One region of the Roseateles sp. GW821-FHT09B06 genome, then DNA from elsewhere that is predicted to be linked to it. Evidence: riboswitches for the same ligand, from Rfam matches in the RefSeq annotation. Region 1 holds a riboswitch; the other holds the start of a gene.
The links. A riboswitch is a leader RNA that binds a small molecule or an ion and turns the genes downstream of it on or off. The one in region 1 is predicted to bind cyclic di-GMP.
Positions count from the first base shown of each region.

Region 2: linked by a shared signal. The riboswitch ahead of AC07OQ_RS12870 (NEW3 domain-containing protein) and the one ahead of AC07OQ_RS07285 (bifunctional diguanylate cyclase/phosphodiesterase) in region 1 are both predicted to bind cyclic di-GMP.

Region 1 is NZ_JBWKPM010000006.1:41,292-48,344, reverse strand. It holds gene AC07OQ_RS07315 (glutathione S-transferase) at 1-531, opposite strand, end outside; gene AC07OQ_RS07310 (aldo/keto reductase) at 594-1,595, shown strand; gene AC07OQ_RS07305 (SlyX family protein) at 1,630-1,848, opposite strand; gene AC07OQ_RS07300 (DUF1272 domain-containing protein) at 1,938-2,186, shown strand; gene sodC (superoxide dismutase [Cu-Zn] SodC) at 2,204-2,731, opposite strand; gene AC07OQ_RS07290 (hypothetical protein) at 2,998-3,165, shown strand; cyclic di-GMP riboswitch class I at 3,301-3,399, shown strand; gene AC07OQ_RS07285 (bifunctional diguanylate cyclase/phosphodiesterase) at 3,530-6,598, shown strand; gene AC07OQ_RS07280 (hypothetical protein) at 6,537-6,806, opposite strand; gene mltA (murein transglycosylase A) at 6,822-7,053, opposite strand, start outside.
Region 2 is NZ_JBWKPM010000012.1:105,379-112,431, reverse strand. It holds gene truB (tRNA pseudouridine(55) synthase TruB) at 1-429, shown strand, start outside; gene typA (translational GTPase TypA) at 461-2,284, shown strand; gene AC07OQ_RS12880 (DMT family transporter) at 2,392-3,300, shown strand; gene AC07OQ_RS12875 (enoyl-CoA hydratase/isomerase family protein) at 3,329-4,462, shown strand; cyclic di-GMP riboswitch class I at 4,847-4,926, shown strand; gene AC07OQ_RS12870 (NEW3 domain-containing protein) at 5,064-6,986, shown strand; gene AC07OQ_RS12865 (hypothetical protein) at 7,053-7,053, opposite strand, start outside.

The DNA of each region.
Region 1 (7,053 bases):
GAGCTCGGCCAGCGCCGGATGCGCGGCCGCCGGCACCAGCTCGGGATGCTTCTGCTGGGTGAAGAACCAGACCACGGCCGCGGTCAGGCCGGCGTCGTCCTGCGCATGGGGGCGGCCATGCAGTTCGGCCTCCAGCAGGCCGTAGGCCGTGCGCATCTGGCCGGTGACGCGTTCCAGCCAGGGCTCGTGCAGCTTCTCGGGCGGGCGCACATTGTGCTCGTAGACGATCTGCACGCTCTTCTCGCAGGCGGCCAGCGCGAGGCCGGTCAGGCGCAGCGAGCGCGCGTCGGCCGGCTGCAGGCGCTGTCCCGCCAGGCCTTCGGCGTACTGCAGGATCAGCGTGGAGTCCATCAGCACCGTGCCGTCGTCGCAGACCAAGCTGGGGGCCTTCAACACCGGATTGATCTTGCTGAATTCGGCGATGCCGCGGAACACCGAGACCGAACGGTGCGTGAACGGGAGGCCCAGGCGCTGCAGCGCGATCGCGACGCGGCGCACATAGGGCGAATCGAGCATGCCGATCAGTTGCATGGCCTTGGCCTCGGGATGGTGAAGCGCATAGGATAGCCGGCCATCCATCGAAGGGAGTCGTCGTGCAATACCGGACCCTGGGCAAGAGCCCGCTGCAAGTCTCCGCCCTGTGCCTGGGCACCATGATGTTCGCCGACCAGACCGATGCCGCCGAGGCGCGCTCCATCGTCGACCATGCGATGGAGCATGGCGTGAACTTCATCGACACCGCCGACGTCTACTCGCTGGGCCGCAGCGAAACAATGGTCGGCGAGCTGCTGCAGGGGCGGCGCCACGACTGGGTGCTGGCCACGAAGATCGGCAACAAGATGTCCGAGCGGCCCAACGAGCGCGGCTATTCGCGCGCCTGGGTGCAGCGCGAATGCGAGGCCAGCCTGCAGCGCCTGGGCACCGACCATATCGACCTCTACTACCTGCACCGCGACTTCCCGGGCCTGGACCTGGAGGAGCCGCTGCGCGCGATCGCCGCGCTGATCGAGCAGGGCAAGATCCGCTACTGGGGCCTGTCGAACTTCCGCGGCTGGCGCATCGCCGAGGCGGTGGCGCTGGCGCGCGCGCTGAACATGCCGCCGCCGGTGGCCTGCCAGCCCTACTACAACCTCCTGAACCGCCAGCCCGAGGTCGAGATCCTGGCCGCCTGCGCGCATTTCGGTCTGGGCGTCGTGCCCTACAGCCCGATCGCGCGCGGCGTGCTCTCGGGCAAGTACGCGCCGGGCGCGCAGCCGGCCGAGGGCTCGCGCGCCGGCCGCGGTGACAGGCGCATGCTCGAAACCGAATTCCGCGAGGAGTCGCTGGTGATCGCGCAGACCCTGAAGGCGCATTGCGAGACCAGGGGCCTGGGCCTGGCGCATTTCGCCACCGCCTGGGTGCTGGCGCACCGCGCGGTCAGCGCCGTGATCGCCGGTCCGCGCACCCTGGCGCAGTGGCAGGACTATTTCGCCGCGCTCGACTGCCGGATCGACGATGCCGACGAGGCCCTGGTCGACCGCCTGGTGCCGCCCGGCCATCCGTCGACGCCGGGCTATCTGGATCCGGCCTATCCGATCGAAAAGCGACGCGCTTGAGCGAGTGAGCCGGCAACGCCCGCGGATCCTCCGGCTAGTAATGCGGCGGCAATTCCTCGCGCAGGCTGCGCATGGTCGGGCCGCCCTCGCCCGGGCCCTGCTGCTTGAGCTCCGTCAGTTGCCGCGCCAGCAGCTCGATCTGCTGCTGCTGACGCGCCACGATCTCGTTGAGCGTGTCGACCAGGTCCTCGGTGAAGCTGGCCTTGATCTCCAGCTCGGTGATGCGTTGCTCCAGGGCTTGTGCGGTATCCATGGCTGTATTGGACGCTATTCGCGCCTTGCGGGTCGATTCCGCGCCATCATGGCGGCCCTGATCCCTGATCCGTCTTGAGAGACCGAGCGATGCTGCAACTGCGCCCCAACTGCGAATGCTGCGATGTGGACCTGCCGCCCGAGTCCGGCGCGGCGCGCATCTGCAGCTTTGAATGCACCTTCTGCGCCACCTGTGCCGAGCAGCGCCTGGCCGGCACCTGCCCCAACTGCGGCGGCGAGTTGCTGCCGCGCCCGCGCCGGCCGGCCGCCAAGCTGGCCAGGTTCCCGGCCTCCACCGAGCGGGTGCTGAAGCCGCACCCGGGCTGCGCCGCGGGCTAGGACCGGCGCGGCGGCACTCAGCCGCCGATCACGCCGCAGGCCACGCGCGCGCCGCCGCCGCCCAGCGGGGCCGGGTGATCGGCATGGTTGTCGCCGCCGGCATGCAGCATCAGCGCGCGGTTCAGCACATCGGCCAGCTTCAGCCGCGGGCCCAGCACCGGCTGCTGCGCCGAACCGTCGGCCGCCACGTACAGCGGCGGCAGATCGCCCAGATGGCCGTCGCCCCAGGGCTCGCCATGCTTCTTGCTGCCGGCGGGGTCTAGATGGCCGCCGGCCGCCAGCGCCGGCACCTTGGCGCCGTTCTGCTCGCCGGGGGCGCAGGACGGCTTCTCGTGGACATGGAAGCCATGCAGCCCGGGCACCAGGCCGCTCAGGGCCGGATAGAAGGCCAGGCCATGGGGCGTCTCGACGATGCGCACGCTGCCGACGCCGGCACCTTCGCCGTCGGGGCCGGCCATCTTCAGCGGCACGCTGCGTTCGGCGGCGAGCGCCGGGGCGGCGGCCAGCAGGCAAAGGAGTGGCAGGACGAGAAGGCTGCGGGGCATGGTGGTTCCTGGGGATGGGGTGGACGGCGGATTCTGGCGCGAATGCAAGGTCGGCCGCTCCCTCAACTTGGGGATGCGGCCGCGCCCTGGTATTCGCCGCGCCGTCGGCGAGGTCCTCCCAGTCCAGTTCGCCGAGGCCCAGCGGCGCCGGCATAGCCCCGGCCGTCTTAATACAAACGAAACACGCGCCTGACCTGGCGGAAATCGGGCTGCGACACCGCGCGGCGACAGTAGGTCCATACCCGCTTCCCGTCGAGGAGCCCGCCATGCCCACATTGCCTCGGCCGATGCCGCGCAGCGAAGCCTTTGTCGAAGACCTGCCGGAGGCGGACCATGGCCTGCCCGTCTGGACCGGTTCCGCGCGCATCGAGGCGCTGCTGGGCCTGCTGCCGCTGTGCATCGCCCTGCTCGGATTCGCCTTCGCGCTGCTCTGAGCGCTCCGGCAGGGCCGGAAGGCGCGCTCCATGGCGCGCCGAGCGTGAATTCTTCGCGTGGCCGGCGCCAGGCTTGTAAGCGCGCGCCGCCCGGCCGCCCGGCGTCGCTTGTAACGGTTAGTATCGACGCCCTACACAGATTCAAGGCACACCCGGTCTGAAAAGCGGGGTCGCAAAGCCTCCGGTCTAACGCCCCCGGCATGCGCCAGGGGCCATGACAGCGGGGTTGCCGGTGTCGGCGCGTGCGCGCCGTCCGCGCTTTGCGCCCGCTCGGGCCCGCCCGCAGCTCATGAGCGCCTCCCTGCACTCGCTTCTTGCGCCCCCCGCGCCGGCCCGGCCGCGGCGTTTCAGCGGCCGTCATCTGATGCGTCAGATCCTCGCTCCCGTGCTGGTGGTGATGCTGGCCATCGCGCTGCTGCTGGGCTTCTCCGCCCGTCAGCAGCTCAGCCGCAGCGAGCTGCTCCAGGGGGGCGAGCTCAAGCGCCAGGCCCAGGGCTTGTGGCTGCGCCTGGCGGAGGACGAGGCCAGGCGCCTGCGCTGGCTGGCCCAGCAGGCCGAGGCCAACCCGGCGCTGCAGCGCGCCATGCGCAGCGGCGACGGCGTGGCCCTGCTGGCGGCGGCGCGCAGCGAATACGGCCTGATGCGGCGCGAGTCCGGCCTCAGCCATTTCGCCTTCATCGATGCGCAGCAGAGCGTGGTGCTGCGCCTGCACGATCCGGCGCTGAGCGGCGACCGCGTGCAGCGCCCGGTGCTGGCCGAGGCGATGCGCCTGAACGCGCCGGCCGAGGGCTGGGAGCAGGCCAAGACCGGCGTGCCGGTGCTGCGCCATGTGCGGCCCTGGTGGGTCGACGGCCAGCTGCTGGGCTATCTGGAGCTGGGCACCGAGCTGGGCTGGTTCGCGCGCCGCCTGGGGGATCTGCTGTCGCAGGAGGTGATCGCCGCGGTGCACAAGCGCCATGGCCGGGCCGAGGCCTTCGCCTATGGCAAGGCCCTGCTGGGCCTGGCCGGCAACTGGGACGACCATGCCGAGCTGGCCCTGGTGCACAACAGCCTGCCGGCCCTGCCGATGGCGCTGCTGGAGCCCTGGGAGCAACTGGCGGGCGGCGGCGAGGACCCCGGCGTGCTCGAACTGCACGACGGCCGGCGCATCTGGTTGGCCAGCCTGCTGGGCGTGCACGACCGCCAGGGCCGCCCGCTCGCCTCGCTGGCCCTGCTGAAAGATGTCAGCGCCGAGCGCGCGGCGGCCGAGCGCCGCTGGGCCTGGATGGGCGGGCTGTGCGGCACGCTGGTGGCGGCCCTGCTGGTCGGGCTGTACTGGCGCGTGCGCCGGGTCGCGCGCGTCCTGTCGCGCGCCGACCGGGCGCTGCGCGCCAACGAGCAGCGCTTTCACGACTTCGCCACCGCGGCGGGCGACTGGTGGTTCTGGGAGCTGGATGAACAGCTGCGCTTCAGCTATGTCTCGCCCAACAGCGTGCACGCCACCGGCCGAGCGGTGGACGCCCTGCTGGGGCGCGGCGCGCGCGAGCTGATGGCGGGCCTGCCCGAGGGCGAGGACCGCGCCTGGGTGCCCTATCTGCAGGCGCTGGAGCAGCGCCGGGCGGTCGAGCAGTTCGAGTTCCGCCTGCCCGAGCCGGACGGCAGCTGGCGCTGGATCAAGATCTCCGGCCTGCCGGTGTTCGGCGAGGACGGCGGCTTCCTGGGCTACCGCGGCACCGGCAACAACGTCACGGCGCGCAAGCAGTCCGAGCTGGAGCTGCGCCTGGCGGCCACCGCCTTCGAGGCCCAGGAAGGCATGTTCATCACCGACGCCGGGCGCCGCATCCTGCGCGTCAACAAGGCCTTCAGCGCGATCACCGGCTACAGCGCCGCGGAGGCCGTCGGTCACACGCCGGCCCTGCTGAGTTCGGGCCACCATGGGCCGGACTACATCGACGAGGTCGCCGCCCTGGTGGCGCGCCAGGGGCACTGGCAGGGCGAGATCATGAGCCGGCGCAAGAACGGCGAGGTCTATCCGCAATGGCTGACCCTGTCGGCGGTACACGATGCCGAGGGCGCGATCAGCCATTGCGTCGGCCTGTTCAGCGACATCACCGCGCGCAAGGCCGCCGAGGCCGAGATCGAGCGCCTGGCCTTCTACGATCCGCTGACCGGCCTGCCGAACCGGCGCCTGCTGCTGGACCGGCTGCAGCGCGCGCTGGCCGCCGCGCAGCGCGGCGGCCGCCATGGCGCGCTGCTGCTGATCGATCTGGACAATTTCAAGACCCTGAACGACACCCAGGGCCACGACCTCGGCGACCTGCTGCTGAAGCGGGTGGCCGAGCGGCTCTCGCCCTGCGTGCGCAAGAGCGACACGGTGGCGCGCCTGGGCGGCGACGAGTTCGTCGTCGTGCTCGACGAACTCAGCGAGGACGGCCATAGCGCCGCCGTCGAGGCCCAGGCGGTGGGCGCCAAGCTGCTGAAGCTGCTGACCGAGCCCTACGAGCTGCCGGGCGTCGAGCACCACAGCACCGCCAGCATCGGCATCGCGCTGTTCGGCCCCGCCACGTCGGGGCCCGACGACGCGATGAAGCAGGCCGACCTGGCGATGTACCAGAGCAAGGCCGCCGGTCGCAACGCGATCCGCTTCTTCGATCCGGCCATGCAGAGCGCGGCCAGCGCACGCGCCACGCTCGATGCCGAGATGCGCCGCGGTCTGCAGCGTGGCGAGTTCCGGCTGTTCTACCAGGCCCAGGTCGACGCCCGGGGCGCCCTGACCGGCGCCGAGGCCCTGCTGCGCTGGCAGCACCCGGTGCGCGGCCTGGTGTCGCCGCTGGAGTTCATTGCGGCGGCCGAGCAGAGCGGGCTGATCCTGCCGCTGGGCCAATGGGTGCTGGACGAGGCCTGCCGGCAACTGGCCGAATGGGCGCACCGGCCGGCGCTGGCCGGGCTCACGCTCTCGATCAATGTCTCGGCGCGGCAGTTCCAGCAACCCGACTTCGTCACCCGCGTGCAGGGCGTGCTGGCGCGCAGCGGCGCTCCCTCGCAGCACCTGAAGCTGGAGCTGACGGAGAGCCTGCTGATGGACGATGTCGAGGGCGTGATCGCCAAGATGAATGCGCTGCAGGCCTGCGGCGTCGGCTTTGCGCTCGACGATTTCGGCATCGGCTATTCCTCGCTGAACTACCTGCGCCGCCTGCCGCTGGAGCAGCTGAAGATCGACCAGAGCTTCGTGCGCAATGTGCTGACCGAGAAGCACGACGCGGCCATCGTGCGCACCATCGTCGCGCTGGCCCAGAGCCTCGGGCTGGAGGTGCTGGCCGAGGGCGTGGAGACCGAGGCGCAGCGCGCCTTCCTGCTGAACCAGGGCTGCGCGGCCCACCAGGGCTTTCTGTTCAGCCGGCCTCTGCCGCTGGCGGAGTTTGAGCGCCTGCCATCAGCGCGATCAGCTCCTTGAGGAAGTCCAGCGCCTCCTCGGGCGTGGCGAAGTAGTACTCGCCGCCCAGATCGGCGGCATCGCCGTCGGGCCCGACATGCACCACCGCCCAGCCCTCGGCCCCGCCGCCGATCGCGCAGATGCCGAAGCTGCCGGGCGCCAGCTCGCGGGCGCTGCCGGCGGTGACGAAGATGTCGCGGCCGAGGTGGGAGTGGTAGCGTTTCATCATGGGTGGCGGATTCTCTCAGCCCCTGGGCCACAGCGCCCACAGGCGCAGGGCCTGCTTGGTCCGCGAGGCGCGCGTTTCGGCCTCGGCGCCCCAGCCCCAGAAATAGTCGGCGCGCACCGCGCCAACGATGCCGCTGCCGGTGTCCTGCGCCATCACCAGGCGGCGCAGCGGCACCGTGCTCAGCGGCTCGGTGGCGTCGAGCCACAGCGGCGTGCCGTAGGGGATGCTGGCGCGGTCCACCGCGATC
Region 2 (7,053 bases), on a different contig from region 1:
GCCGTGCGCTGCTCCAAGGGTACTTACATTCGCACGCTGGGCGAGGATATCGGCCGCTTGCTGGGCTGCGGCGCCTTCCTGAGCGCGCTGCGCCGCACCGCCAGCGGCCCGGTCCATGTGCGCGATGCCATCAGCCTGGACGCGTTGGCCGCGATGACCGAGGCCGAGCGCGAGGCCATGCTGCGCCCGCCCGACTCGCTGCTGGCGGACTGGCCGGCCCTGCGCCTGGACGGGCAGGAGGCGGCACGGTTCTTGAACGGTCTGCGACGGCGCCTGCCCCCCGGCAGCGCCGCCGCGGATGCTCCCCATGTCAGGGTCTACGGACCCGCTGCCCACGCCCTGCTGGGCAGCGCCTCGATCGCGGCCGGCGAACTGATCCCCGGCCGCTTGTTGAGCCCCCAGGAGGTCGCGAGCCTCCCCAGCGCCTGAATCGTTTCGAAGAATTTTTTGAAAGCGTCGTATGAGTAAGCAGATCCGCAATATCGCCATCATCGCCCACGTCGACCATGGCAAGACCACGATGGTGGACCAGTTGCTGCGCCAGAGCGGCACCTTCGCCGAACACGAGAAGGTGGTCGACACCGTGATGGACAACAATGCCATCGAGCGCGAGCGCGGCATCACCATCCTGGCCAAGAACTGCGCGGTCAGCTGGGAAGGCACCCACATCAACATCGTCGACACCCCCGGACACGCGGATTTCGGCGGCGAGGTGGAGCGCGCGCTGTCGATGGTCGACGGCGTGGTGCTGCTGATCGACGCGCAAGAGGGCCCGATGCCCCAGACCCGCTTCGTCACCAAGAAGGCGCTGGCCCTGGGCCTGAAGCCCATCGTGGTGGTGAACAAGGTCGACAAGCCCGGTGCCAAGCCGGACGCCGTGATCAACGCCGCCTTCGACCTGTTCGACAAGCTCGGCGCCACCGACGAGCAGCTCGACTTCCCGGTCGTCTACGCCTCCGGCATCAACGGCTGGACCTCGCTGGAAGAGGGCACCCCGGGCGAGCAGTGGGGCCCCGACATGTCGGCCCTGTTCAACACCGTGCTCAAGCATGTGCCCTCGCAAAAGGGTGACCCGGCAGCGCCCCTGCAACTGCAGATCTCGGCGCTGGACTACAGCACCTTCGTCGGCCGCATCGGCGTGGGCCGCATCAGCCAGGGCACGATCAAGCCGGCGATGGACGTGCTGGTGATGGAAGGCCCGGACGGCAAGTCGGTCAAGGGGCGCGTCAACAACGTGCTGACCTTCCAAGGCCTGGACCGCGTGCAGACCACCGAAGCCGGCCCCGGCGACATCGTGCTGATCAACGGCATCGAGGAAATCGGCATCGGCGTGACCGTGACCAGCGTGACCAGCCCGGCCCCGCTGCCGATGCTGAAGGTCGACGAGCCGACCTTGACGATGAATTTCTGCGTCAACACCAGCCCGCTGGCCGGCCGCGAAGGCAAGTTCGTCACCAGCCGCCAGATCTGGGACCGCCTGCAGAAGGAGTTGCAGAGCAACGTCGCGCTGCGCGTCAAGGAAACCGACGAGGACGGCATCTTCGAGGTGATGGGTCGCGGCGAACTGCACCTGACCATCCTGCTGGAGAACATGCGCCGTGAAGGCTACGAGCTGGCCGTCAGCAAGCCGCGCGTGGTGTTCCAGGACATCAACGGCGAGAAGCACGAGCCGATCGAGCTGGTGACGGCCGACGTCGAGGAAACCCATCAGGGCGGCGTGATGCAGGCGCTGGGCGAGCGCAAGGGCGAGCTGGTCAATATGGAGCCGGACGGCCGTGGCCGCGTGCGCCTGGAGTACCGCATTCCGGCGCGTGGCCTGATCGGCTTCAGCAACGAGTTCCTGAACCTGACCCGCGGTTCGGGCCTGATCAGCAATATCTTCGATGGCTACGAGCCGCACAAGGGCGAGATCGCCAGCCGCAAGAACGGCGTGCTGATCTCGATGGACGCCGGTGAGATCTTCACCTACGCGCTGGGCAAGCTGGACGACCGCGGCCGCATGTTCGTCAAGCCCAACGATCCGGTCTATGAAGGCATGATCGTCGGCATCCACAGCCGCGACAACGATCTGGTGGTGAACGCCACGCGTACCAAGCAGCTGACCAACTTCCGCGTCAGCGGCAAGGAAGACGCGATCAAGATCACGCCGCCGATCGAGCTGACCCTGGAGTACGGCGTCGAGTTCATCGAGGACGACGAGCTGGTCGAGATCACGCCGAAGAGCGTGCGCCTGCGCAAGCGCCATCTGAGCGAGAACGAGCGCAAGCGCGCGTTGCGCTCTTGAGCGCTCCGCGCGCTGCGCGCGGAGATTGAGCTCCCTCCAGCCTCCCTCCGGGAGGGAGGCTCTAGTCAGACAGACGCCCGCGGCCCCACTGGGGCCGCTCTACATTCATGACCCATCGTCGTGCGGTACTTTTGATGCTTGTCGTCACGCTGCTGTGGAGCACGGCGGGCGTGGTGACGCGGCATCTGGAGGCGGCGCGGAGTTTCGAGGTGACGTTCTGGCGCAGCGCCTTCAATGCGCTGGCGCTGGCGGTGGCGCTGGTCTGGATGCGCGGACCGGCGCTGGCAGGCCAGATCGGACGGGCTTCGGCCAGCGTCTGGATCTCGGGCCTGTGCTGGGCCACGATGTTCACCGCCTTCATGGTGGGCATCACGCTGACCTCGGTGGCCAATGTGCTGGTGACCATGTCGCTGGGACCGCTGCTGACCGCGCTGTTCTCCCGCGTCTTCCTGCACCACCGGCTGCCGGCGCGCACCTGGGGCGCGATCCTGCTGGGCAGTGCCGGCATCGCCTGGATGTTCGGCCACGAGATGCGGGGCGGGGCCGGTTCGCTGCTCGGCATGGGTGTGGCCTTCGCGGTGCCGCTGGCCGCGGCCACCAACTGGACCCTGCTGCAGCATGCGCACCGCAAGGCCGCGGATGCGCAGGACGGGGGCGACATGCTGGTCGCGGTGCTGCTGGGCGCGCTGATCTCGGCCGCCGCGACGCTGCCGCTGGCCTGGCCACTGCGGGCCGGTGCGCATGACCTGAGCCTGCTGGCCGGGCTGGGCCTGTTCCAGCTGGCCTTGCCCTGCCTGCTGGTGGTGCGGCTGACCCGCGTGCTGGCGGCGCCCGAGATCGCGCTGCTGGGCCTGCTGGAGGTGGTGTTCGGCGTGCTGTGGGCCTGGCTGGGTGCCGGGGAAGCCCCGTCTTCCGCCACCCTGACCGGGGGTGTTATGGTGCTGGCCGCCCTGGTGGGCAACGAGGTGCTGGGTCTGCACGCCCGCACCCGCACCGCATCACGAACCGATAGGTAAACAAGAAAGCATGACTTCTGGAGTTGGCATGTCGTCCGCCGCATCGATCCCCCCGCTGCAATCCGAAGGCCAGATTCTGGCCGAGGTCAATGGCTGCCTGGCCCTCATCACGCTGAACCGCCCCGGCGCGCTGAATGCGCTGTCGCTGGCCATGATCCGCGACATCACGACGCTGCTGCGGCACTGGGCCGGCACGCCGGCCGTGCAGGCCGTGGTGGTGCTGGGTGCGGGACGCGAGGGCAAGCCGGCGGCCTTCTGCGCCGGCGGCGACATCCGCTTTTTCCACCAGGCCGCGATGGCCGGCACGCCCGAGTCGCTGGCGGAGCTGGGCGCATTCTTTGCCGAGGAATACGCGCTCAACCACCTGATCCACAACTACCCCAAGCCCTATATCGCCCTGATGGACGGCGTGGTGATGGGCGGTGGCATGGGCATCAGCCAGGGCGCCCGCCTGCGCGTGCTGACCGAGCACAGCAAGCTCGCGATGCCCGAGACCCATATCGGCCTGTTCCCCGATGTGGGCGGCGGCTGGTTTCTGGCGCAATGTCCGGGCCGCATCGGCGAATGGCTGGCCCTGACCGGCCAGGTGATCGGCGCCGGCGACGCGATCGAGCTGGGCCTGGGCGATGTGTTCGTCAAGAGCAGCGAGCTGCCGGCCATCGTCGAGGCCTTCCGTCGCTGCACCCAGGCCAGCGCCGAGCATGTGGTGGCCGAGGTGATGGAACGCGCCGACCTGGCGCCCGCCCCCGATCATCTGGAGCTGCGCGAGCGCATCGACGCGCATTTTTCCAAGCCCACGGTGGCCGGCATCATGGCCTCGCTGGCCGCGGCCGACGACGACTGGGCGCGCCATACGCTGGCGGCCCTGCGCAAGCGCTCGCCGCTGATGCTGGCCGTCACCCTGGAGCAGTTGCGCCGCGCCCGCGCCATGAGCCTGGCCGAAGATCTGCGCATGGAGCTGGACCTGGTGCATCACTGCTTCCATCTGCGTCCCGGCGCGGCCTCGGAGACGGTGGAGGGCATCCGCGCGCTCGCGGTCGACAAGGACCATGCGCCGCGCTGGAACCCTGCCCGCATCGAGGACGTGACGCCGGCCCTGGTCGAAGCCTTCTTCGCCAGCCCCTGGACGCCCGCGAACCACCCGCTGCGCGAGCTGGCCTGACCCATATTCCCGCTGCGCAAGCTCCGCCGACAGGTGGAGCGCGAAGGGGGAGGCGTCCCTGATTGCCGATCTGCGCGGCCGCATCCGCGGCCCGGGGTCCGGCCATGTGGCATCCGGAGCTGTTTGCCGCCCGGTCCCGAGCGCATGTGGGGCAGCGTTCGGTCCTCCGCGAGAGGGTCGGTGCCGGTGTGGATGCCGGTTTGGATACGCCCCCTGGTGCTTAATACATTCTGTTAACCGATGCGCCGCGCCCGATACACCTGAGGCGCCCGAGGATTTGTAACATCGCCTTGCAGTCACCGATTTTCTCCGGCTGATTGCGCGATAGCCGCCGTCACGATCTGTCAATCTGACGGCGCTTTCGATTTTTGAACCACGATCTCTTCCCGACAAAGGCAAAGCCCGAGCAATTGGGCGGCGCAAAGCCACGGGTCCAGCCAAGGCTGGATAGCCGGGTTACCGAAGGAAGACCACAGCGCAACCCCGGTGCTGAAGGGCGGAGGTCTGGACCTGAACAGGACCCCAGATGTACCCCTGCGCCACTCACATTCCCACGCCCACCTCGAATCGATCGCTGCTGCGCAGCTGCTTGACCGCCCTCGTGCTCGGCCTCGCTGCGCTGGGGAGTCAGGCTGCGGGTCAAACGCCCGCAAGCCGCGCCACCGCTGCGGTCGAGGGAACGCTCGAAATCCAGGTTGAAGACCATCCCGGCGGCGGGCATGTCCGGCATTACCTGAAGACCGCCGACGCTCGCCTGGAACTGCGGGCCCAGGGCAAGGCGCTGGCCAAGCTGCGCAGCGGCACGCGGCTGCGGGTGCGCGGCCAGCTGAGCGGCAATGTGCTGGCGCTGAGCAGCACCGACAGCGGCGCGGTCACGGTCACCGCAAGTGCACCGCTCTCGAACACCTTGGGCGAGCAGAAGGTTGCGGTCCTCTTGGTCAACTTTGCCGACGACACCCGGCAGCCCTATACGCTGGCCCAGGCGCAGGACGTGGTTTTCAACCAGGTGAACGGCTTCATGCGCGAGAACTCGTTCCAGAAGACCTGGCTGTCGGGCAACGCCCATGGCTGGCTCACGCTGCCTATCGCCAAGACCTGCCTGACCACCGACATCGCCGACGCGGCCAAGCTCGCCGCGGCCAATGCCGGTATTGCGCTCGCCGGCTACAGCCGCGTGGTCTATGTCTTCCCGCGCAACGACAGCTGCGTGTGGTCGGGGGTCGGCACGGTGGGCGGCCTGCCCTCGAGCGCCTGGATCAACGGCCGGATGGACATCAAGGTCGTGTCCCATGAGCTGGGCCACAACCTCGGCCTGCAGCACTCGCATGCATCGGATTGCGACGCCACGCCCTTCGGCCCCAACTGCGTCGTGCAGGACTACGGCGATGTGGCCGACGTGATGGGCAACACGACGGCCTCGCACTTCAACACCTTCCAGAAGGAGTGGCTGGGCTGGCTGAACGGCAGCGCGCAGCCGACCATCACCACGGTGACGACGAGCGGCTCCTACACCATCGGTGCCTACGAGAGTACCACCGTCGAGCCCAAGGCTCTGAAGATCCTGAAATCCGTCGACCCGGTGAGCGGTGCCAGGTCCTGGTACTACGTCGAGTACCGGCGCCCGATCGGCTATGACAGCGCGCTGAGCACGGTCTATGCCTCCAACCTTGCCAATGGGCTGCTGGTGCGCACCGGCACGGACGGCGACGTGAACAGCAGCTTCCTGCTGGACATGACGCCCGGCACCGTGCCGACCTTCGACATGGGCGATGCCGCCCTGGTCTACGGGCAGGCCTTCAGCGACCCGCAGAGCGGCGTCATGGTGACGCTGGACGCCGCCGCCGAAACGAGCGCGCGCATCAGCGTGACGACAAGTGCGGCCGCCGCCTGCGTGCGGGCGGCGCCGGCCGTGAGCCTGAGCGGTGGCGGCACCGCGGTGAGCGCGGGCGCGTCGGTGGTCTACACCCTGTCGGTCGTCAACAAGGACAGCAGCACCTGCGCGTCGACCGGCATCACGCTGCAGTCGACCAAGCCCGCGGGCTGGAGCGGCACGTTCGCGAACCCCAGCCTGACGCTCGCGCCCGGTGCCACGGCCACGACCACCCTGACGGTCACCTCGCCGGCCACGGCGGTCGCCGGCAGCTATGCGATCACGGCCGGCGCGACCAATGCCGCGAGCACCAGCCTGGTCGGCACCGCGGGCGCCAGCTACACGATCGGCGCGAGCGCGATCAGCGCTGCGGCCGCGACGAACAAGAGCGTCTACGCGCGCAACGACACGGTGCGCATGACGGCGAACGTGAGTTCCGCCGGTCTGCCGCTGGCCAATGCGGCCGTGAGCTTCACCCTCGTCAAGGCCGATGGCACGCAGGTCACGCAGAATGCATCGACCGATGCCAGCGGCGTTGCCAGCTCGTCCTACCGCCTGAGCCGCAAGGACAGCGCCGGGGCCTGGCAGCTGCGCATCAATGCGAGCCGCGGCGGGGCGAGTGCCAGCGCGAGCAGCGGCTTCTCGGTCCAGTGAGCGAGCGCAAATAAAAAGGGCGGGGAGTGATCCCCGCCCTTGGCTTGATGCAGCAAACCGGCGTGCT